Regions from separate parts of the Bradyrhizobium sp. USDA 4516 genome, predicted to be linked through region 2. Evidence: riboswitches for the same ligand, from Rfam matches in the RefSeq annotation. Region 2 holds a riboswitch; the other holds the start of a gene.
The links. Region 2 has a riboswitch for S-adenosylmethionine ahead of ACVI1L_RS16840 (O-succinylhomoserine sulfhydrylase). Riboswitches for the same ligand answer to the same signal wherever they lie in the genome.
Positions count from the first base shown of each region.

Region 1 (10,624 bases), 1.8 Mb from region 2:
TCGGCGGCGGCGTCATGCTGGCAACCGCCGGCCTCGTCGGCCGTCAGCGGCCGGCGCAGAAGGCCGCCGCGCTGTCGACGGGGCCGATCCGGGATCAACGGCTGCGGCGGTGAGTACGGTCGCAGACCTGCGGCCCCGCTGCGCCAATCTGTCCCGTAGCTGCGATCGGCCGATGCGATACCCTCACCAAAAAATCGGGGAGGGACTTCAATGCCAGCGAAATTCAGCCGCCGTCACGTCATCGCTGCCGGAACCGCGGCTGCCGCGATGCCCTTCCTGTCACGCGGCGCCTCGGCGCAAGCCGCCTGGCCCTCGCGACAAATCCGCATGATCTGCAGCTACCCCGCCGGCGGACAGACCGATCTCCTGGCACGCGCCTTCGGCGAATTCATCGCAAGGCAAGTCGGGCAAACCGTCGTCATCGAGAACAAGGCGGGCGCCTCGGGCTCGATCGGCGCCGCCGAGGTGGCGCGTGCCGCGCCTGACGGTCACACCATCCTGTGCTCGATCTCGACCACTTACGTGATGAACCGCGCGATGATGAAGAACCCCGGCTACGACATGGACAAGGATCTGACGCTGGTCAGCGTGATCCCGGGCGCCGGGCTGCTGCTGGTCGCGAGCCCGAAATTGGGCGTCAAGACACTGGCGGAATTCGTCGCCTATGCGCGCAGCAGCGGCAAGGTGAATTTCGGCACCTATAGCGCGGGCTCCGCGCCGCACATGACGATCAACGAGCTCAACAAGCAGTATGGCCTCACCATCGAGCCGATCCACTATCGCGGCGAGGCACCGATGTGGACCGGGCTTGCGGAAGGCACGCTCGATGTCGCGATGGGCAGCACCGCCGCGCAAACCGTCCTGCAAAGCGGTCGCGGCGTCGTCTTCGGGGTGCATTCGAAGAAGGTCGACGCGATCCCCGAGATCAGGACGCTGCCCGAGCAGGGCGCGACGTCGAAGTTCTTCACCGTGAGCGGCTTCTCGGGCTGGGCACTGCCGAAGGCGACGCCGCAGCCGATCGTCGATCGGCTGTCGGAGATTTGCGTCGCCGCCAATAACGATCCGAAGGTGAAGGAGGTGCTCGCGACCTTCGTGCTGGAGCCCGCGATCGGCTTCAAGGACAGCAATGCGCTGTATCAGCGCGAATTGCCGGTCTGGATGGAGGCCGCGCAGTCACTCGGCCTGCCGCCGGCCTGAAGCGATCCGGAACTGAAGGATGGCTGCATCGACGGTCACCATTCGTCGTAGAACCACTCCCTCGGGATACGAGGCCGCGCTCTTGCGTATGGCGGGATAGACGTCCGCTCGGGCTTGCGCGCGGCCGGCGCCGGCTGCGTCGGAGCCGGTGACGCCTTCGGCTCGGAAACCTTCGCGAGCGCTCGTTTCATTTCTTCCTGGCTCGCCTTGAGTTCCTCAATGGCTTTGGAGCTCTCGCGGGCCATCTGTTGCTGGTTCGCCTTTAGTTGCTCGATATTTCGCTCAACATTTGCGAGGTCGCGTGCGATCGTTTGCAGCAGCTGCGTCTGATCGGGAAGGGCTGTGTTGGCCGTCGGCGCGGCGTCCTGCGGTGGTGCGGTCTGAGGCAACGGCGTCGCTTGGGGCGGAGCGGCGTCTGCCGCGGCGACCTGAACGGCAGGTGGAGCGGGCTGCGCCGGAGGCTGCGGATCATCCGGCGGCAATGCTGGAGTTGAAACGAGCTGCGGCGCCCAACGGGCGACAAGCAGCTTGGCTTCCCCGCCATATGACGACTGCAAAGCCAGGGCAGCGACCACGATACATGCTGCCACCGACAAGGCGGTGAGGGCGCGGAATACCGGTCTTCCGGGCCGCGATTGCGAGGCAAGTCCGGAAGAAGCAGGGCTGGGCCCGGAAGAAACGGGGTTGGGTCCGACCGAGGGCGGGTTTGGCTTTGCCGACGGGTGGGACGCGGCATCGCGCTCCATTCTTGCGAGCTGTTCACTCAAGCGCGTGAGTTCTTCATCGGCGCGCGCAATCTGCTTTTGGGCTTCCGCGAGTCGTTCGTCGGCGCGCGCGCTCGGGCTATCGTTCGATCCAACTGGGTTCGGAGTGGGCGTGGAGTTCATTGACGTTTCCCTTTCCGTCCAATGTCACCCAAGAGTGCCGACTCGGCTATCCGTCAGGGGCGATCAGCCTCCAGCACTCCCTTCAGTCTTGTCTAAAGAATGGCCGGATGATAGCGCGCCCGAGGTCTCGTGATAATGGGGCGGGATATTGGCCCGGGCTAGCCGAAGATCGGGTCCGCTCGGGTCAAAAGCCGACATCATTCCGCGCCGCTTGGGGCAATGCAAACGGCCCTGGCCAGCGTAGTCTCAGGCGTCCCGCTGGACCAACTCGAAGGTGATGCCCTCTGGGCCCTCGAACAGCCGGAGCTTCCGGCTGATGTAGTCCATCTCCTCGCTCAGCATGGTGACACCGTTGGCCACCAGGTGCGCGGTGGCCGCCTCGATGTCGTCGACGCGGAAGGCGAGGTGATTGAAGCCCAGCTTTCGCAGATTGGTCGGGTGCACCCCCGGATCGGTCCCCGGGAGCGGGTCGAACTGAAGCAGCTGGATTTCGAAATCCGCTCCTTCGAGTGCGAGGGTGATGTGCTGCGCTCTCATGGCCGGCATGCCCATGTACCGGGCGGGAACGCCGCCGTCGATGGTCGCGACGTGAGTCTTCTTGAAGCCGAGCAGTGCGAAGAATTCGATCGCCGGGCCGGCATCTGCCACTGCGATAGTCACATGATCCGGACTGAGTATCATCTGATCGCTCCCTGTCATCAGCGACGCGCCGGCTTTCCTGCTGGAGGCTATCAGCTCGCTCCGTCCGCCGGTAGGTGGGTCGGCCCTGCGGCGACACAATCCGACGGGCAATCAGCGATTCATGTCGCGAGAATGCGGACGTGTGACCCACAAGCAGCGCAACACACTCGGTGTCGTCCCGGCGAAAGCCGGACCCATAACCACAGCTGGTCATTGTTGCGCGATGCTGGGACGACGAGTCCCGTCAACCACACCCGCCGCGGAGTATGGGTCCCGGCTTTCGCCGGGACGACGAATGGAGAGAAGTCGTCCCGCTTACGTCTTCAAATTCGCATGCGGCCGGCCGAAGTCGGGTGCGGCGGAGTCCTGGCCGGTCTCGACGATGCCGCGGCGGATGGCGCGGGTGCGGGTGAAGTGGTCGAACAGCGCTTCGCCGTCGCCGCGCCGGATCGCACGGGTCAGCTTCGACAGATCCTCGTTGAAGGTGCCGAGCATCTCGAGCACGGCGTCCTTGTTGGCGAGGAATACGTCGCGCCACATCGTCGGGTCCGAGGCCGCGATGCGGGTGAAGTCGCGGAAGCCGCCGGCGGAGAATTTGATGACCTCGGATTCCGTCACCTGCGCCAGCTCGTCGGCGGTGCCGACGATGGTGTAGGCGATCAGATGCGGCAAATGGCTGGTGATCGCGAGCACGAGGTCATGATGGTCGGGCGTCATGATCTCGACCTTGGCGCCGAGCGCGGCCCAGAACGTTCGCAATCGGTCGGTCGCCGCGGGATCGGTGCCTTCGGGCGGGGTGAGGATGCACCAGCGGTTGATGAACAGCTCGGCGAAGCCGGAATCCGGCCCCGAATGCTCGGTGCCGGCCACCGGATGCGCCGGGACAAAGTGGACGCCGTCAGGCAGATGCGGCGCCATGTCTTTGACGACGGCGCCCTTCACCGAGCCGACGTCGGAGATGATCGCGCCGGGCTTCAGATGCGGCGCGATCTCAGCGGCGACCGGGCCGCAGGCGCCGACCGGGATGCAGAGGATGACGAGGTCGGCGTCCTTCACCGCCTCGATGTTGGTCTCGACGACGCGATCGACGATGCCGAGTTCGGCGACGCGCGCACGCGTCTTCTCCGAGCGCGCGGTGGTCACGATCTCGCCGACCAGCCCTTGCGCGCGCGCGCCGCGCGCGATCGAGCCGCCGATCAGGCCGAAGCCGATCAGCGCGATGCGTTTGAAGAGCGGAGCGGTGGTCACGATGTCACTTTCCGGCCAGGAAGTCGCGCAGCCCCTCGACCACGAGGCGGTTGGCCTCCTCGGTGCCAATGGTCATGCGCAGCGCATGCGGCAGCTTGTAATTGTTGAGTGCGCGCAGCACGAGGCCGCGCCGCGTGAGATAGGCGTCGGCTTCCGCCGCGGTCTTGCCCGTGTCGGTCGGGAAATGGATCAGCACGAAATTGGCGACGCTCGGCGTCACCTTCAGCCCGAGCTTGCCGATCTCCTCGGTCAGCCAGTTGCGCCATTGTTCGGTGTGGGTCCGCGACTTCTGCACATGCGCGGTGTCCTCGATCGCCGCCACCGCCGCCAGCATCGCCGGCGTCGTGACGTTGAACGGACCGCGGATGCGGTTGCAGGCATCGACGATATGCGCCGGCCCGAACATCCAGCCGATCCGCAGCGCCGCAAGGCCGTGGATCTTCGAGAAGGTGTGCGTCACCACCGTGTTGTCCGTGGTCGCGACCAGCTCTATGCCGAGCTCGTAGTCGTTGCGCGAGACGTAGTCGGCATAGGCGGCGTCGAGCACCAGCAGCACATGCGACGGCAGCGCGGCGCGCAGCCGCTTGACCTCGTCGAACGGGATGTAGGTGCCGGTCGGATTGTTCGGGTTGGCGAGCCAGACCAGTTTCGTGCGCGGCGTCACCACCTTGAGTATGGCGTCGACGTCGGCCGTGAAATTGGTCTCGGCCGCGATCACGTTCCTGGCGCCGTTCGCCATGGTGGCGATCGGGTAAACCAGGAAGCCGTGGGTGGTCGAGATCGCCTCGTCGCCGGGCGCGAGATAGGTGTGCGCCAGCAGGTTGAGGATTTCGTCGGAGCCGGCGCCGCAGATGATGCGGTCGGGATCGAGCCCGTAGGCGCGGCCGATCGCCTCGCGCAGCACGCGCGAGGTGCCTTCCGGATAGTCCTCGAGATGGTCAGCCGCCGCCTTGTAGGCCGCGATCGCCTTCGGAGACGGCCCGAACGGCGTCTCGTTGGCGGACAGCTTGAACACTTTGCGGCCCGGTTCCGGCACCGGGCTCTTGCCGGGCGTGTAGGGCGCAATATCGAGGATGCCGGGGTTCGGCACGGGGCGGGACATCATCAACTCCGAACAGAGCGTTTTCGAGCGAAGTGGATACCGGTTCGCGTGAAGAAAACGCGTCAAAACAAAAGCCTGGACGGGCGGCTGGCTCTTACTTCAGGTCCTGGCCGATCCGTTAGAGGGCACCGTATAGCGCGTTGCGTGGCTGCCGACGAGGGCCGACGAGCGGACCGAGGCGCCGGCCTTGATCAGGGCGAGCTTGATGGCCTCGAAACCCTTGTTCTTAAGGTCTTGTCCGGTGACCGAGACCAGCAGCGCCGCGCCGTCGAAAGCGGTGTCGGGGACCGCGACGATCTCGGCGAGCGGCGCAAGCGCCCGGGCGACATCGGCGTTCCAGCCGGAGACGCGCACGCTCCAGGTCTGCACTTCGGTGACCATGGCGTCGTCGGCGACCCGCGAGATCACGAACACCGGCAGCGCGGCGGGATGGTCGGCGCGTTCGAGGAACGGCAGCCGCGCGATGATCTTCGGCGCGCCACTGGCCTCGAGCGCATTCCACCACGGCGTACGGCTTGCGATCGCGGAGACCAGCGCGAGGTCGCCCTTCGACTTCGCCACCGCCTCGACCGCGGCCTGTGCGCTGAAATGCGACACGTAAGGCACCACGAAGCCGAAGTGAAACCGCGCCGAGTCGCGCATGGCCGACTCGCCGACCGAAACATCGGCATGCACCGCGAACGGCGCCTGCACATAGGTGAAGGTCGAGATGATGACGCGCCAGATGCTCTCGATGGTGTCGAGCGGCAGGATGCCGCGATGACGCCGCACCAGCTCGCGCATCATGCTGGCCTCGCGTGCCGGGCGGAATGCCGAGCCGACCTCCTGGGTCTTCTTGACCTGGATCAGGCGGTCGATGATGTCGCCGCGCGCCATCAACAGGCGGTGTACCTGCTCGTCGATCGCATCGATCTCCTTGCGCAGATCCTGCAGCGAGGGCGGCGACGGGGGTGGGTTGGACATGCTCTCAAACCTTGTCGTCGGGGCGGCCCGGTGCCGCGTCGGACAGGGTCCCTGATTAGGAAAGACGGGCAGCGAAAGCAAAGAGAAACGTCGCAGGCGTGCCTTGCGCATTCGGTTAACCAATTGGCCGTGGGCAGGGCTGTCTTGACGGCGGGGGGCGTGGGGACTACGTTCCCTGCGTCCCGTGGTCATTTGAGCCGGCCGGCTTGCAGCCACGTTAAACAACTCGCTAAACAGGCCGGGGACCTTATCAGCTCCCGGCCGAACCTTTGTTCAGGCCGGGTTTTTTATTGGCCTGAGGTCCGTCGAGCCCTCCCGCGCGGAGGCAGGGTCGCCTAGATGAGCAACGTGCGTCCGATACCGAGCCCACAAACCCCGAGCGATGATCGCGCCCATGAGGCCGACCGTCCGTCGTCACTGGTGGCGAAGTTCGGGATGGACCAGCCGCTCAAGCTCGATTGCGGCGTCGATCTCGCACCGTTCCAGATCGCCTACCAGACCTATGGCGAGCTCAACGCCGACCGCTCCAATGCGATCCTGGTCTGCCACGCGCTGACCGGCGATCAGCATGTCAACAACATCCATCCCGTCACCGGCAAGCCCGGCTGGTGGGAGACCATGGTCGGCGTCGGCCGGCCGATCGATCCCGACAAATACTTCATCATCTGCTCCAATGTGATCGGCGGCTGCATGGGCTCGACCGGCCCTGCGTCGTTGAACCCCGCGACCGGCAAGGTGTGGGGACTCGATTTCCCGATCATCACCGTCCCCGACATGGTGCGCGCGCAGGCGATGCTGATCGATCGCCTCGGCATCACGACGCTGTTTTGTGTGGTCGGCGGTTCGATGGGCGGCATGCAGGTGCTGCAATGGACCGCGGCCTATCCGGAGCGCGTGTTCTCGACGCTCGCGATCGCCTGCTCGACGCGCCACTCGGCGCAGAACATCGCGTTCCACGAGCTCGGCCGCCAGGCCGTGATGGCCGATCCGGACTGGCGCGGCGGCCGCTATGTCGACGAGGACACCCATCCGCACCGCGGATTGGCCGTGGCGCGGATGGCCGCGCACATCACCTATCTCTCGGACGCCGCGCTGCATCGCAAGTTCGGACGGCGGATGCAGGACCGCGAGCTGCCGACCTTCTCGTTCGATGCGGATTTTCAGGTCGAGAGCTATCTGCGCTACCAGGGCTCGTCCTTTGTCGAGCGCTTCGACGCCAACTCCTATCTCTATCTGACCCGCGCGATGGACTATTTCGACATCGCCGCCGACCACAACGGCGTGCTGGCGAAGGCGTTCACCGGCATCCAGACCCGGTTCTGCGTGGTGTCGTTCACCAGCGACTGGCTGTTTCCGACCTCGGAATCGCGCGCGCTGGTGCATGCGCTGAACGCGTCGAGCGCACGGGTGTCGTTCGCCGAGATCGAGACCGACAAGGGCCACGACGCCTTCCTGCTCGATGTGCCGGAATTCCTCGAGATCTCCCGTGCCTTCCTGCTGGCCGCAGCCAAGGCGCGCGGACTGAAGGACGGCGGCCGGTCATGAGCATGCAGCAGACATTGCCCTTGCCGGGCATCGCGCCGGAGCGGACCGGCGGCCATCGCACCGATCATCTGCTGGTCGCCGACATGGTGCGGCCGGGCTCGCGCGTGCTCGATGTCGGCTGCGGCGATGGCGAGCTGTTGCAGCTCTTGGAAAGCCGCGGCATCGACGGCCGCGGCATCGAGCTGTCGCGCGAGGGCGTCAATGGCTGCGTCGCCAAGGGGCTCGCCGTGGTGCAGGGCGATGCCGACACCGATCTCGTCAACTATCCCGACGATGCGTTCGACTACGTGATCCTGTCGCAGACCTTGCAGGCGACGCGGCAGCCCAAGGTGGTGCTGGAGAATCTGCTGCGGATTGGCCAGCGCGCCATCGTCTCGTTCCCGAATTTCGGGTTCTGGAAGATGCGGCTGCAGCTTCTGATCGGCGGCCACATGCCGCGCACCGAGAATTTGCCGGCGAGCTGGTACGACACCTCGAACATCCACTTCTGCACCATCAAGGATTTCGTGCAGCTCTGCGAGGAGATCAACGTCAAGATGGAGCGCGCGGTGGCGCTCGATCTCTACGGCCGTCCGGTGCCGCTCAACCTGCCGTGGTGGGTGTGGAACATGTTCGGCGAGCAGGGCGTGTTCCTGCTCAGCCGGGGTGGAGGGGGCGAGCGACAAGGCCAAGTGAAAGCCGTGTGAAGCGTCAACCCGTCGCCGCCACCTGCGACATCGGATCGCACACAGCACCGGCCAGAGGCCGGTGCTCGACCCTTCAAAGGAACACGTGGAATCTCCGCCGATGCAGATCGTCGGCGATGACAGGATTGGGTTGTCGATGTACAGCTTTCCTGTTCGCGCTCGCCGTGTAAAAGTGGCTCATGCGGATCAGAGATGATGGAATCAGTCGTGAACTGGTGGTCATCGGGCTGACGCGCAATGGTCACTTGCTGGGGAAGACAATGCGAACAGGTTTCTCGATTGCGCTATTGCTCGTCGTTGCACTGTCCGGGGTCTTGTGGGCCGCCAATATGTCCATCCCCGATGGGCATCAACTCGGACATCTGGCGCTGCTGAATGGAGGTTGCGACACGCATGCGTCCGGACATGCGGCAGATCACGTCCCCGACCTTGCTCGCCATCGAGAGCATTCCGCCGCGCTCGATCTGGTAGCCCTGTGCTCCGAGACCGATATCGCCGCATCGTCGGGCGATTGGAGTGCGCCGTCCACCTGGGTACAAGGGAAGCCGCCTGCCGACGGCGCGAAAGTCCGCATTCCATCCGGGCTGACCGTCAAGATCGACAAGGAGATCACGGCCAAAATCGACTGGATTCGCGTCGATGGGGCTCTCGTCTGGAGTACCGATCAGGCCACTTCCGTCAAGGTCGGAACGATTGTGGTGACGCCCGACGGCGCCCTCGAAATGGGGACCGTAGATCTTCCCGTCTCGAAGACTGTCGTCGCAAAGCTCACCTTTGCCGCGCGGACGTTCCGAGACCGGGAGCACGACCCATTCGACATGGCCGGTGGCCTCATTTCGATGGGCGCCATCCGGATTCATGGCGCCGAAAAGACGGCCTGGAAGATACCGCAGAGCCAACTCGTGGCCGGGGTGGCAGTGTTCCAGTTCGATCGGCCTGCGTCGAACTGGTCGGCCGGAGATGAGCTGATCGTACCTGGGACCAGCGATCTAAATAGCGAGGACGAAACGCCAATTATCGTCAGCGTCGAGGGTGAGCGCATCGTCCTCGATAGGCCGCTCAAATATTCGCATCTGACGCCGGACGGCACCTCCGTCCCGATTGGCAACCTGACGAGAAATGTCAGGGTTAGCTCCGAGGCTGCGGCGTCCTTTTCGGCGCGCGGCCATATCATGTTCCTGCATCGGCAGACCGGTGTGAACATCGACGGCGCCGAGTTCAGGGATCTCGGCCGTACCGACACGAAACGGGCCCAGACCGCACCTGATCTCGACGAGACCGGAAAGCTGGTCCCTGGATCCGACGACAACACTATTGGTCGATACGCGCTTCATTTCCACGTCGTCTCAGGCGCGCGAATCGATATTCCGCCTCACGTGGTGCGCAACAGTGTCGTGAGGGGAAGTCCGAAGCATGGCATCGTCAACCATGGCGGTCATCTCCTGGCAGAAAACAATGTGACGTTCGCGATCGCCGGCTCGCATTTCCTGGCGGAGAACGGCACGGAGATTGGATCGTTTCGGGGCAATCTCGCCATCCGATCGACCGGATCAGGCGAGGATATCGTCAGCCGAATGGGGATCTTCGACAATGGCCATCAGGGGCATGGCTTTTGGATGCAAAGCGCCGGCGTCCGGGTAGCGGATAATTGGGCTTTTGGACACGCCGCGGGAGCCTACGTCGTGTTCGGTTATTCGTTCGCGGAAGGCGGCAACCGTACCTATTTCAACGCACGCAACACCGATAATCGAGTCAACGCCGATGTGGACGGCCGCATTTCGACGTCGGACGTCGATTTGTATTTCGCACGCAACCACGCCGCCGGCTCGACCGACGGGGTCGAGATCTGGAATCACAAGCTACTTGCGCCGCATCCTTCCCAGAGCCTCATCGAGGATATCACGGTCTGGAATGTCAGCCGGCACGCGCTGTTCATCCCCTACGTCCGGGACACGCTGATCCGCAACGTCTACGCCTATGGCGGCGAACGCCACATGGATACTGATTTTGCGATCGGGGGAAATTCCCAGACCGAGAACATTACCTTCCAGAATGTTACGGCGGAGCGGTTCCCCACTGGATTGGTGCTGCCGCGGCGCGGCATCAATGCCGTCGATGGCGCGTTCCTTCGCAACCGAACGAACATCATGATCGAATCGGCGAATCGCCCGTTCCGCGTGGTTACGCTCAGGAATATTCACGTTCCGTCCGAGGGAGCGACGACGAATTTCGATCTGAAGGATATGGCCGTGCCGGCGAATGGCGACGTCGCCATGCTCTTCGAGAACGACCGGATTTTCTGGAACGATTCCGCC
Region 1 covers NZ_JBSRXT010000001.1:1,829,997-1,840,620, reverse strand. Annotated here, with positions in the region: gene ACVI1L_RS08655 (hypothetical protein) at 1-113, shown strand, start outside; gene ACVI1L_RS08650 (Bug family tripartite tricarboxylate transporter substrate binding protein) at 211-1,197, shown strand; gene ACVI1L_RS08645 (hypothetical protein) at 1,233-2,084, opposite strand; gene ACVI1L_RS08640 (VOC family protein) at 2,331-2,765, opposite strand; gene ACVI1L_RS08635 (prephenate/arogenate dehydrogenase family protein) at 3,081-4,013, opposite strand; gene hisC (histidinol-phosphate transaminase) at 4,018-5,115, opposite strand; gene ACVI1L_RS08625 (chorismate mutase) at 5,215-6,078, opposite strand; SAM riboswitch at 6,253-6,332, shown strand; gene metX (homoserine O-acetyltransferase MetX) at 6,418-7,623, shown strand; gene metW (methionine biosynthesis protein MetW) at 7,620-8,309, shown strand; gene ACVI1L_RS08610 (G8 domain-containing protein) at 8,489-10,624, shown strand, end outside.
Region 1: linked by a shared signal. The riboswitch ahead of metX (homoserine O-acetyltransferase MetX) and the one ahead of ACVI1L_RS16840 (O-succinylhomoserine sulfhydrylase) in region 2 are both predicted to bind S-adenosylmethionine.

Region 2 (10,624 bases):
CGCGCTATGACCTCTTCGACGTCGTCACCAGCGCGAAGAAGAAGGGCGACGGCTGGGTGATCGACGGCGAGAAGTTCGTCGTGCTCAACGGCGAGAACGCCGACACCTTGATCGTGACCGCGCGCACCAAGGGCGGTCAGCGCGACAAGACCGGCATCGGCGTGTTCCTGGTTCCGGCGGATGCCAAGGGCGTCACCAGGAAGGGCTATCCGACCCAGGACGGCCTGCACGCGGCCGACATCACCTTCACCAATGTCGAGGTCGGTGCTGACGCTGCGATCGGCGATCCCGAGAACGGCCTGCCCCTGATCGAGCGCGTCGCCGACGAAGCCCGCATTGCGCTGTGCGCGGAAGCGGTCGGCGCGATGGACGAGTCGCTGAAGGAGACGGTCGAGTACATCAAGACCCGCAAGCAGTTCGGCGTTGCGATCGGCTCGTTCCAGAGCCTGCAGCACCGTGCCGCCGACATGTTCGTGGCGCTGGAGCAGGCCCGCAGCATGTCGATGTTCGCCACCATGGCGTCGGACTTCGACGATGCCAAGGAGCGTGCGTCGGCGGTTGCCGCCGCCAAGGTGCAGGTCGGCAAGTCCCTGAAGTTCGTCGGCCAGCAGTCGATCCAGCTTCACGGCGGCATCGGCATGACCATGGAAGCCAAGATCGGTCACTACTTCAAGCGGCTGACCATGATCGAGAACACGCTCGGCGACACCGACTATCACCTCCGTCGCGTCAGCGAGGGCGGCGGGTTGTTGGCCTGAGCCATCTCCGTCATTCCGGGGCTCGCGAAGCGAGAACCCGGAATCTGGCGCCGTAACCTCTGGATTCCGGGTTCGCGACTGCGTCGCGCCCCGGAATGACGTGCAAATAACAGGGAAACAACAATGAAAAACACCCCGTTCGATCTCACCGGCCAGGTCGCGGTCATCACCGGCTCGAGCCGCGGCATCGGCCGCGCATCGGCGGAGCTTTTGGCAAAACTCGGCGCCAAGGTCGTGATCTCCTCGCGCAAGGCGGATGCCTGCCAGGAAGTCGCCGACGGCATCAAGAACGCGGGCGGCGATGCGCTCGTCATCCCCTGCAACATCGCGCGCCGCAGCGAGGTCGAGGCGCTGGTCTCGGGGACGATCAAGCATTACGGCAAGATCGACATCCTGGTGTGCAACGCCGCGGTGAACCCGTATTACGGCCCGCTGCTCGACATCACCGACGAGGCGTTCGACAAGATCATGGGCTCGAACGTCAAGAGCAACATCTGGCTGTCCGCGCTGGCGATCCCGCAGATGGCCGAACGCGGCAAGGGTTCGGTCGTGATCATCTCCTCGATCGGCGGACTTCGGGGTTCTACGGTGATCGGCGCCTACGGCATCTCCAAGGCCGCCGACTTCGCGCTGTGCCGCAGCCTTGCCGGCGAGTGGGGCCCGAAGGGCGTGCGCGTCAATTGCGTGGCGCCGGGCCTGGTGAAGACCGATTTCGCCCGCGCGCTGTGGGAGGACCCGGACAATCTGAAGCGCCGCACGGCGTCGACGCCGCTCCGCCGCATCGGCGAGCCCGACGAGATCGCCGGCGCCGTGGCCTATCTCGCCTCCGATGCCTCGACCTTCATGACCGGCCAGACCATCGTGGTCGACGGCGGCGTCACGACGGCTGCGACGTAAGGTCAAACGCTCTAAGAGATAGCGCGCAATCGTCCCACGATCTCGTCATGCCCGGCCTCGTGCCGGGCATCCACGTCTTTGGCGGTTGCTGCGAGCAAGACGTGGATGGCCGGGACAAGCCCGGCCACGACGACGCCGAAAGAACAGCGCACGCCGCCCGCGAGAGGCGTTTGCTCAGACCTGCTCCAGCGCGCGCTCAAAATCCTCGATCAGGTCGTCGGGATGCTCGAGCCCGGCCGAGAAGCGAATGAAACCTTCGCTGATACCAAGTTCGGCGCGGGCCTCCGGCGCCAGGCGCTGATGCGTCGTGGTCGCGGGATGCGTGACGAGGCTCTTGGCGTCGCCGAGATTGTTGGAGATGCGCGAGATCTTCAGCGCGTTGAGGCAGCGGAAGGCGCCAGCCTTGCCGTCCTTCACCTCGAAGCCGACCAGTGTCGAGCCGGCGCCCATCTGCTTCTTCACCGTCTCGGCCTGCGGATGGTCGGGGCGGCCGGGATAGACCAGCCGCGTGATCTTCGGATGCTTGGCCAGCGCCTCGGCGATCTTCGCCGCGTTCTCGGTCTGGGCGCGGACGCGCACGCCGAGCGTCTCCAGCCCCTTCAGCAGCACCCAGGCGTTGAACGGCGACAGCGACGGCCCGGTCTGGCGCATGAAATTGTGGATGTGCTCGGCGATGAAGGCCTCCGACGACAGGATGACGCCGCCGAGGCAGCGGCCCTGGCCGTCGATATGCTTGGTTGCGGAATAGACCACGACGTCGGCGCCGAGCGACAGCGGGCTCTGCCAGATCGGCGTCGCAAACACGTTGTCGACGATCAGCCGGGCGCCGCCGCTATGCGCGATCTCTGCGATCGCGCCGATGTCGAGCACGTCGAGCGTCGGATTGGTCGGGCTCTCCAGGAAGAAGGTCTTGGTGTTCGGCCGCAACGCGCGCTGCCACTGGTCGAGGTCGAGGCCGTCGACCAGCGTCGTCTCGATGCCGTAGCGCGGCAACAGGTCCTGCACCACGTAGAGGCAGGAGCCGAACAGGGCCTTCGAGGCCACCACATGATCGCCGGCCTTCAGCGGGGCGAGGATCGCGGTGGTCACCGCGGCCATGCCGGTCGCGGTCGAGCGCGCGGCTTCCGCGCCCTCGAGCTCGATCATGCGGCGCTCGAACATCGCAATGGTCGGGTTGGAATAGCGCGAATAGATGAAGCCGGGGTCCTGGCCCTTGAAGCGCGCCTCGCATTGCTCGGCGGTGTCGTAGACGTAGCCCTGGGTGAGAAACAGCCCTTCCGACGTCTCCCCGAATTGCGAGCGCAGCGTACCGCCATGGACGAGACGGGTTTCGGGACGAAAGCGGGCCGTGGTTTCAGATTCAGACATGTGACCTCCGAGGTGGCCATTTCCCCTGGGAACTGGCCACAAAAAAACCGGCCTGGAGCAACCTCCACAAGCCGGGATCACACTGTCCCCGGCCTGTTTAGCGACTTATTTAACGTGGCTGCAAGCCGGCCGGCTCAAATCACCACGGGATAAGTGCAGCTGATATTCCCTCGCGCCCTTTCCGTCAAGACGGTCATCGGATAACCCGTAAAAGCCCATATTTTGGGGCTTGATGGCCGCCTGGAGTATGATTTTTCGGTCATCTCAAGGGATCGCCGAGGGACCGCATCGTGTCGTTCACGCTGGAAGATGAATCCAACGGAATCCTGCCCGACCGCATGATCGCGGAGATGGCGGAGGCCGGCCTCATTCTGCCCGCCTATGACTTCGTCGAGAGCCAGATCCAGCCGGCCAGCCTCGATCTGCGCCTCGGTGACATTGCCTACCGGGTCCGTGCCAGCTTCCTGCCGGGACCCGATGCCACCGTCGCCGAGCGGATCGACGAGCTGAAGCTGCACGAGATCGATCTGTCCGACGGCGCGGTGCTGGAGACCAACTGCGTCTACATCGTGCCGCTGCTGGAGAGCCTGGCGCTGCCGCCGGAGATCGTGGCCGCGGCCAACCCGAAGAGCTCGACCGGACGGCTCGACGTCTTCACCCGCGTGATCGCCGACGGCACCCGCCGCTTCGACATGATCGGCGCCGGCTATCACGGCCCGCTCTACGCCGAGATCAGCCCGAAGACGTTTCCCGTGCTGCTGCGCGAGGGTTCGCGGCTCAGCCAGGTCCGCTTCCGGATCGGCGAGGCGACGCTGACCGCCGACGAGCTCGATGCGCTGCATGCCGCCGAGCGGCTGGTCGACGCCGCCAATGCCGATCTCACCCATGGCGTCGCGCTCTCGGTCGATCTCTCCGGCGAGAGCTCGGGCGGCTTCGTCGGCTATCGCGCCAAGCGCCATACCGGCGTGGTCGATGTCGATCGCCGCGGCGGCTATGCTGTCGACGACTTCTGGGAGCCGATCAAGGCCCGGCCCGACGGCAGTCTCATCCTCGATCCCGGCGAGTTCTACATCCTGGCGTCGAAAGAGGCGGTGCAGGTGCCGCCGGACTACGCCGCGGAGATGGTGCCGTTCGATCCGCTGGTCGGCGAATTCCGCGTCCATTATGCCGGCTTCTTCGATCCCGGCTTCGGCTATGCCGGCGCCGGCGGAAAGGGGGCGCGCGCCGTGCTGGAGGTGCGCTCGCGCGAGGTGCCGTTCATCCTCGAGCATGGTCAGATCGTCGGCCGCCTCGTCTATGAGCGGATGCTCGAGCGCCCCGACGCGCTGTACGGCCAGCGCATCGGCTCGAACTATCAGGCGCAGGGCCTGAAGCTCTCCAAGCATTTTCGCGTGTAATTCCGTTTCGCGCGCGTGTAATTCCGTAGCCCGGATGAAGCGCTAGCGAAATCCGGGGCGCTGCATACGCGCATTGAGCCGCCCCGGATTGCGCTTCGCTGCATCCGGGCTACGATTGCGCGCGCGAGGCTTTATCTCGCCAACAAGAACAGCGGGAGCAGACATGACCGGAGAGCAGGACGCGCGCGAAACGCAGTGGCGGAAGTGGCGCAGCGTCGCCGATCTCTATCACGCCTTCTTCACCGGGCTGATCCTCACCGTCGTCACGCGGCGCGGCACGGCTGATGCCGCCGAGTTCGTCTTCCGCGTGTTTCGTCGCCAGCAGCAGGAGCGCTTCCTGCCCGGCTTGAAGAAGCTCGGCCTCGACAGCCTGCCGCCGGCGGTCGCGGCCGCGCAGTATCATTATCTTTCCAACTGGATCGGCGGCGTGCATGTCGAATACATGTACGAGACCGACCGCAAGGCCTGGATCCGCTATCCGCCGCCGCGCTGGATCTGGAAGGGCACGGCGATCTGCGGCGTGCCCGGTGAGGTCTCGCGCGCGATGCTGCGCGGCTGGCACGCCAACAACGGTGTCGCGCTCGGGGAATTGCGGCTCGGCTTCGTCTGCACCAAGCAGTGTGTCGACGGCCAGGACGGCCTCGAAGGCTATTACTGCGAGTACGATCATCCGCTCGAGCTCGACCAGCGCCTGGTGTTCGCGCGCCATATCGAGGCGCCGCTGTTCGATCCGAACTCCGCGCCGGCGCTGCCGGTCGACAGCTGGCCGAAGCCGCGGCTGGAAAAGGCCTATCGCAACTACGCGATGGAATATGTGAAGACGGCCGCGCCGGTCATCGTGCAGGTGTTCGGCCCGGAGGACGCGAGCTATCTGCTGCATCTCACCGGCAGACTGATCGGCATGCAGTATTACGACGAGGTCGCGCAGGCGCTCGGCGGCCGCCGTGGCCGTGCCACGGAATTTGCCGCATTCCTGCGCACTATCTTCGAGTCGCAGGACGATATTGCTGACATCACCGAATCCGAGGGCCAGTTCGAAATCCGCCAGCAGGGCTGGAAGCTGATGGCCGACGTGGCCGACTATCATCCGGCCTGCGCCAGCGTATTGACCGGCCTGTTCGAAGGGCTGGCCGCCGGCTGCGGGCGGCGTATTCCGGTGCATCTGAAGCCGAACAGCGCCGCCGGCGCGCCGTTTGTCTGGTCGATCGGCTAGCCCCAAGGTTCATCCGGGTTCACCTGCAATCGCGCAGGCCCCCCTTGCGCCCCGCGCACGTGGATTCCGCCGCCGCCATGGTAGGGAAACACCATGGCGCGGCTCCCCAGATCGCGCGTGGGAGTAGAAATGTCCGATCTCGGCCTCGCCGAAATTCCTGTCGACGAACAAGAGCGGCCGCTGCCGCCGCCGGTGACCAAGCCGGCGCGCAATGCGCTGCTCGACGGGCCGATCCTGCGCACGCTGCTATGGCTGGCGTGGCCGAACGTGATCGCCCTCTCCGCCGGCACCTGCGTCGTCATCGCGGAGACTTCGTATATCGGCCGGCTCGGCGTCGAGTCGCTCGCGGCGATGGCGCTGGTGTTTCCCTGCGTGATCCTGACCATGACGATGTCCGGCGGCGCGATGGGCGGCGGCGTCGCATCCGCGATCGCGCGTGCGCTCGGTGCCGGCGAGATCGAGCGCGCCTCGACGCTCGCGATGCATGCGCTGCTGATCGGCCTGACCTTTGGTTTGACGTTCATGCTGGGCATGCTGATCTTCGGCCCGCGCCTGCTCGAATTGCTCGGCGGCCGCGGCAATGTGCTGGCGCAGGCGATTGCCTATTCGCAGGTGTTCTTCGGCGGCGCGATCCTGCCCTGGCTGATGAACACCATGGCCGGCATCCTGCGCGGCACCGGCAACATGAAGCTGCCGTCGACCATGATCCTGTCCTCGGCGGTGTGGCAGATCATTCTCGGCGGCACGCTCGGGCTCGGTCTCGGTCCGGTGCCGCAATTCGGCATGCGCGGCGTCGCCGCGGGGTCGCTGATCGCCTATTCGATCAGCATCAGCGTGATGGGCTGGTATCTGTTCTCGGGCCGTGCCCGCGTGAAGCCGAAACTCAAGGGGCTGCGCGTGCAATGGGCGATGTTCATCGACATCCTCAAGGTCGGCGCGGTGTCCTGCTTCTCGCCGTTGCAGTCGGTTCTGACGATCTCGATCTTCACCCACATGCTGGCGCAGTTCGGCACCGCGGTGCTCGCCGGCTACGGCATCGGCGCGCGGCTCGAATTCATGCTGACCTCCGTCGCCTTCGCGGTCGGCATCGCCTCGGTGCCGATGATCGGCATGGCGGTCGGCGCCGAGCGCGTCGCGCGCGCCCGGCGCATCGCCTGGACCGCGGGCACGGTGTCGTTCCTTGCGGTCGGCGTGGTCGGCAGCTTCATCGCCGTCTTCCCCGACCTCTGGGTCAATCTGTTCACCAATGATCCGCACGTGCGGGCGACCAGCCATCAATATCTCTCGACCGCCGCGCCGATGTACGCGTTCATCGGCCTTGCGATGTCGATGTATTTCTCCTCGCAGGGTGCCGCGAAGGTGCTGGGTCCGGTGCTGGCGCAGACAGCGCGGCTGATCTTCATCGGCACCGGCGGCTGGTGGCTGTCGACGCATGAGGCGAGCGCGCAGAACTTCTTCGCACTCGCCGCCGCCTCGATGGGCGTGCTCGGCGTGCTGTCCTGCCTCAGCGTGATCCTGACGCGCTGGGGCAAGTCGGCACCGGTCGCAGAAGTGCAGCCGGCGCTGTCGTAGATATTAAATCCGTCATCCTGAGAGTCTGACTCATAAATCACCCAACCTTAGCTGCAGCCGCGAGTCTGCGGGTCAGGAGCCTGATGTGTGCAATCAGCAGCCAGGCAGCTTCGGTTGCCACCGTCGCCTCGAAGTCCTTGGCGAGGCGGCGGCATCTGCCGAACCAAGCGAATGTGCGTTCAACCACCCACCGCCTCGGCAGAAGCTGGAAGCCTTTGACGCCTTGAGGCCGCTCGACGATCTCGACAGTCCATGGACCGCAGTCTGAGAGCGCGTCGAGGAGTTGATTTCCGCGGTAGATCCGGTCGGCAAAGACGTGGCGCAGCCGGGGGAAGTTCATCCGCACGTTCTTCAGCAGCGGTACGGCGCCATGGCAGTCCTGAACGTTGGCCGGATGAACATGAACCCCAAGGAGGAGGCCATTGGTATCCGTCACGATATGCCGCTTGCGGCCGTAGATGCGCTTGCCTGCATCGTAGCCGCGCGGTCCGCCAGCTTGCGTGGTTGGCGCACTTTGACTGTCGATCACGGCTGCCGTCGGCTTCGGTGTCCGTCCAAGCTTTTTTCGCGCCCGTCGGACAAGCACGCTGACAATCCTCTGCCACCGGCCTGTATCCCGCCATCTATAAAAATAGCCCTGCACCGTCGAATAGGGCGGGAACTCCTGCGGCAACGCCCGCCACTGGCAGCCGGTCGAAACGATATAGAGGATCGCTTCGATCACACGACGCAGCTCCGTCTTACGCGGCCGGCCGCGCCGGTTCGCTCGCGGCAACAGGCGTCTGATCACCGCCCACTCCGCATCGGTCATATCGCTTGCATAACGCAGATCGTCCCGCCGATATTGCTCCCGAGTGATCTTGGTCCAGGGCATCGTGCTCTCCCTCGAATCTTTGCAAATCCGATGGAATCACACCCCACTGAGATCACTCACCCATTTTTCAGTCAGGCTCTGAGGAGCCGCGAAGCGGCGTCTCGAAGGATCGACGGCCCAGGTGTTTCGGCGTGCGCTCGTAGAAACAGCGGGACTGTCGCCCTTCGAGACGGTCGCTTCGCGACCTCCTCAGGGTGACGGTCATAGTTCGAAATGCGCGGCCAGTCGCATGACCTAGCGGATCACGCCGCGCTCTTCTCCCTGGCCGATTTGGCCATCGCGGCTTGCATCGCCGCCGCGCCGAGATCCATCTGCGCGTCCATGTATGGCGCGACCTCGTGCGGCAGCACGTCGGCGATCCACACCACGCGGCAGCGCGTGTCGCCCTCGGCGAACACCTGCACCGAGGCGGAATGCTGCTTCAACCGCTCGCTGCTGATCGCATAGACCAGCCGCTTTCGCTGGTCGTCGCAATCGACCAGCGTCTCGCGCGCCACGGTGCCGTTGGAGAAGCTGACGGTGCGGACGTCGCCGTCCAGTTGCGTGTCAGTCACGAAGCCCGGCACTAGCCGCGTATGCAGTGCGCCGAAATCGCGCAACGCGTCCCAGACATGATCTGCCGGCGCGTCGATCGGGATATCCTTGTGAATGGAAGCCATTGTTCAATCCTCGTTGGTTTCAGATGTGTCGTCATTGCGAGGAGCGAAGCGACGAAGCAATCCACACCGCAGCAGGCGGAAAGATGGATTGCTTCGCTCCACTCGCAATGACGGCGGAGCTGTGGTGTGCTAGGTCGACACCGCCTCGACATTGTTGCCGTCGGGGTCGAGCAGGAACGCCGCGTAATAGGTCGGGCTGTAATCCTTGCGATGGCCCGCCGCGCCGTTGTCCTTGCCGCCGGCCTTCAGGCCTTCGGTATGGAATGTCTTGATCGCGTCATGGCTCGGGGCACGGAACGCAACGTGCGCGCCGCCTTGGGCCTTGCCCTTGTGCAAATGCAGCCAGAGCGCGGGCTCGCCCTTCGGGCCGAAACCGGCGCCGCTGTCGTCGCGCGAGCAGAGCACGAAGCCGAGTGGCGCCAGCACTGCGGTGTAGAAGCGCACGCTGGCGTCGAGGTCGGCAACGCGCAATCCGATATGGTCGTACATGAGGAATCTCCAGTCGCTAAGCGCATCGAAAGACGCGCGGACGGGAGCAGCCTAGCTATTGCAGCGCGAGACGTTCTTGGAAAATCTTGCGGTCGCCGCGCGAGGCCTGGCGGAACTTGAGCGGCGAGGCACCGGCGGCGCGGTGGAAGCTGCGCACGAAATTGGACAGATCGCCGAAACCGACGTCATAGGCGATGTCGGTGACCGGGCTGTCGTCATCCGCGAGCCGCCGCGCCGCATGGCGCAGCCGCGAGCGCACGAGATATTGATGCGGGGTGACGCCGAGCACGGCGGAAAACAGCCGCAGGAAATGGAAGGTGCTCAAGCCGGCCTGTTCGGCGGCCTCGTCGAGGTCGATCTGATGGTGTGAATTGGCGTCGATCCACAGCGCGGCCTCGACGGCGCGGCGGCGATCGCGCAAGCCTGCGGTGAGCGGCTTTGTCTTGCGGTCGGACACCAGCTCGACAAGGCGGCTGGTGAGGAGGTGGCCGATCTCGTCGAGACCGACGTCGCTGTTGCCAGCTGCCGCCGTTTGCGCGAGCTCGCCGATCACCATCAGTTCCGGCAGCGGCGGCACCGACCCGACCTGCCAGACCGCCGCGCGGTCGCCGATGGTCTCGACCAGCACCGGGTCGAGGAAGAACGACAGGCATTCGTCGCCGACCACGTGGTCGTGCGTGCAGGTGTATTCGTCGCCGGGATGGCCGACCAGGATCGAGCCTGCCACCAGCTCATGGAAGCGGCCGCGGCAATGGCAGCCGAAGCTGCCGCTGCGCACATAGGACACCGAGTGGGAGGCGAACTGCTCGGCGAACGGCTTGTCGCCGGGTTCCGCCGTGCAGCGGAACTCGTTCACCGTGATGCGATCGCGCTGCAGCAGCGTGGTTCGGACCATACCCCGGATTTAAGCTTGCGGCCGGAGTCGTGCAACGGGCAGCAGCACATCAAAAAGGGTCTTGCTGGTGGTCGGCTGGGCGCCCTCGATCGAGAGCAGCCGCCGTTTCGAGATGCTGCCGCCGTTCGGCGAGATCCGGTCGGCATAATTGCCTGCCTCGAGCACGCGGTGGCAGGGCACCATGACCATGAAGGGATTGCGGCCGAGCGCCTGTGCCACCGAATAGACCGCGCCGGACGCGCGCAAGGCGCTCGCCACCTCGTCATAGGTCCGGGTTTCGCCGCGGGGAATGGTCCGGACAAACTGGTAGACGCGCGCGTTGAAGGCCGGGATGCCGCTCATGTCGAGCGCAACGCCGGCAAGGTCCCCAATGCCGCCGCGCAAGGTCGCGGCGATGCCCTCGATCGCGACAGCGACCTCCTCGGGAGGCCGCATCTCGCGCGCGTCAGGATAAAGCTTGAATAGCCGCTTGCGGGTCTCGATCTCGCGCAGCTCGGGAAGC
Region 2 covers NZ_JBSRXT010000001.1:3,662,742-3,673,365, forward strand. Annotated here, with positions in the region: gene pimD (pimeloyl-CoA dehydrogenase small subunit) at 1-758, shown strand, start outside; gene ACVI1L_RS16835 (SDR family NAD(P)-dependent oxidoreductase) at 882-1,655, shown strand; gene ACVI1L_RS16840 (O-succinylhomoserine sulfhydrylase) at 1,830-3,023, opposite strand; SAM riboswitch at 3,100-3,179, opposite strand; gene ACVI1L_RS16845 (2'-deoxycytidine 5'-triphosphate deaminase) at 3,314-4,420, shown strand; gene ACVI1L_RS16850 (hypothetical protein) at 4,584-5,633, shown strand; gene ACVI1L_RS16855 (MATE family efflux transporter) at 5,763-7,205, shown strand; gene ACVI1L_RS16860 (IS5 family transposase) at 7,243-8,079, opposite strand; gene ACVI1L_RS16865 (SRPBCC family protein) at 8,322-8,738, opposite strand; gene ACVI1L_RS16870 (VOC family protein) at 8,868-9,227, opposite strand; gene ACVI1L_RS16875 (helix-turn-helix domain-containing protein) at 9,283-10,122, opposite strand; gene ACVI1L_RS16880 (methylated-DNA--[protein]-cysteine S-methyltransferase) at 10,132-10,624, opposite strand, start outside.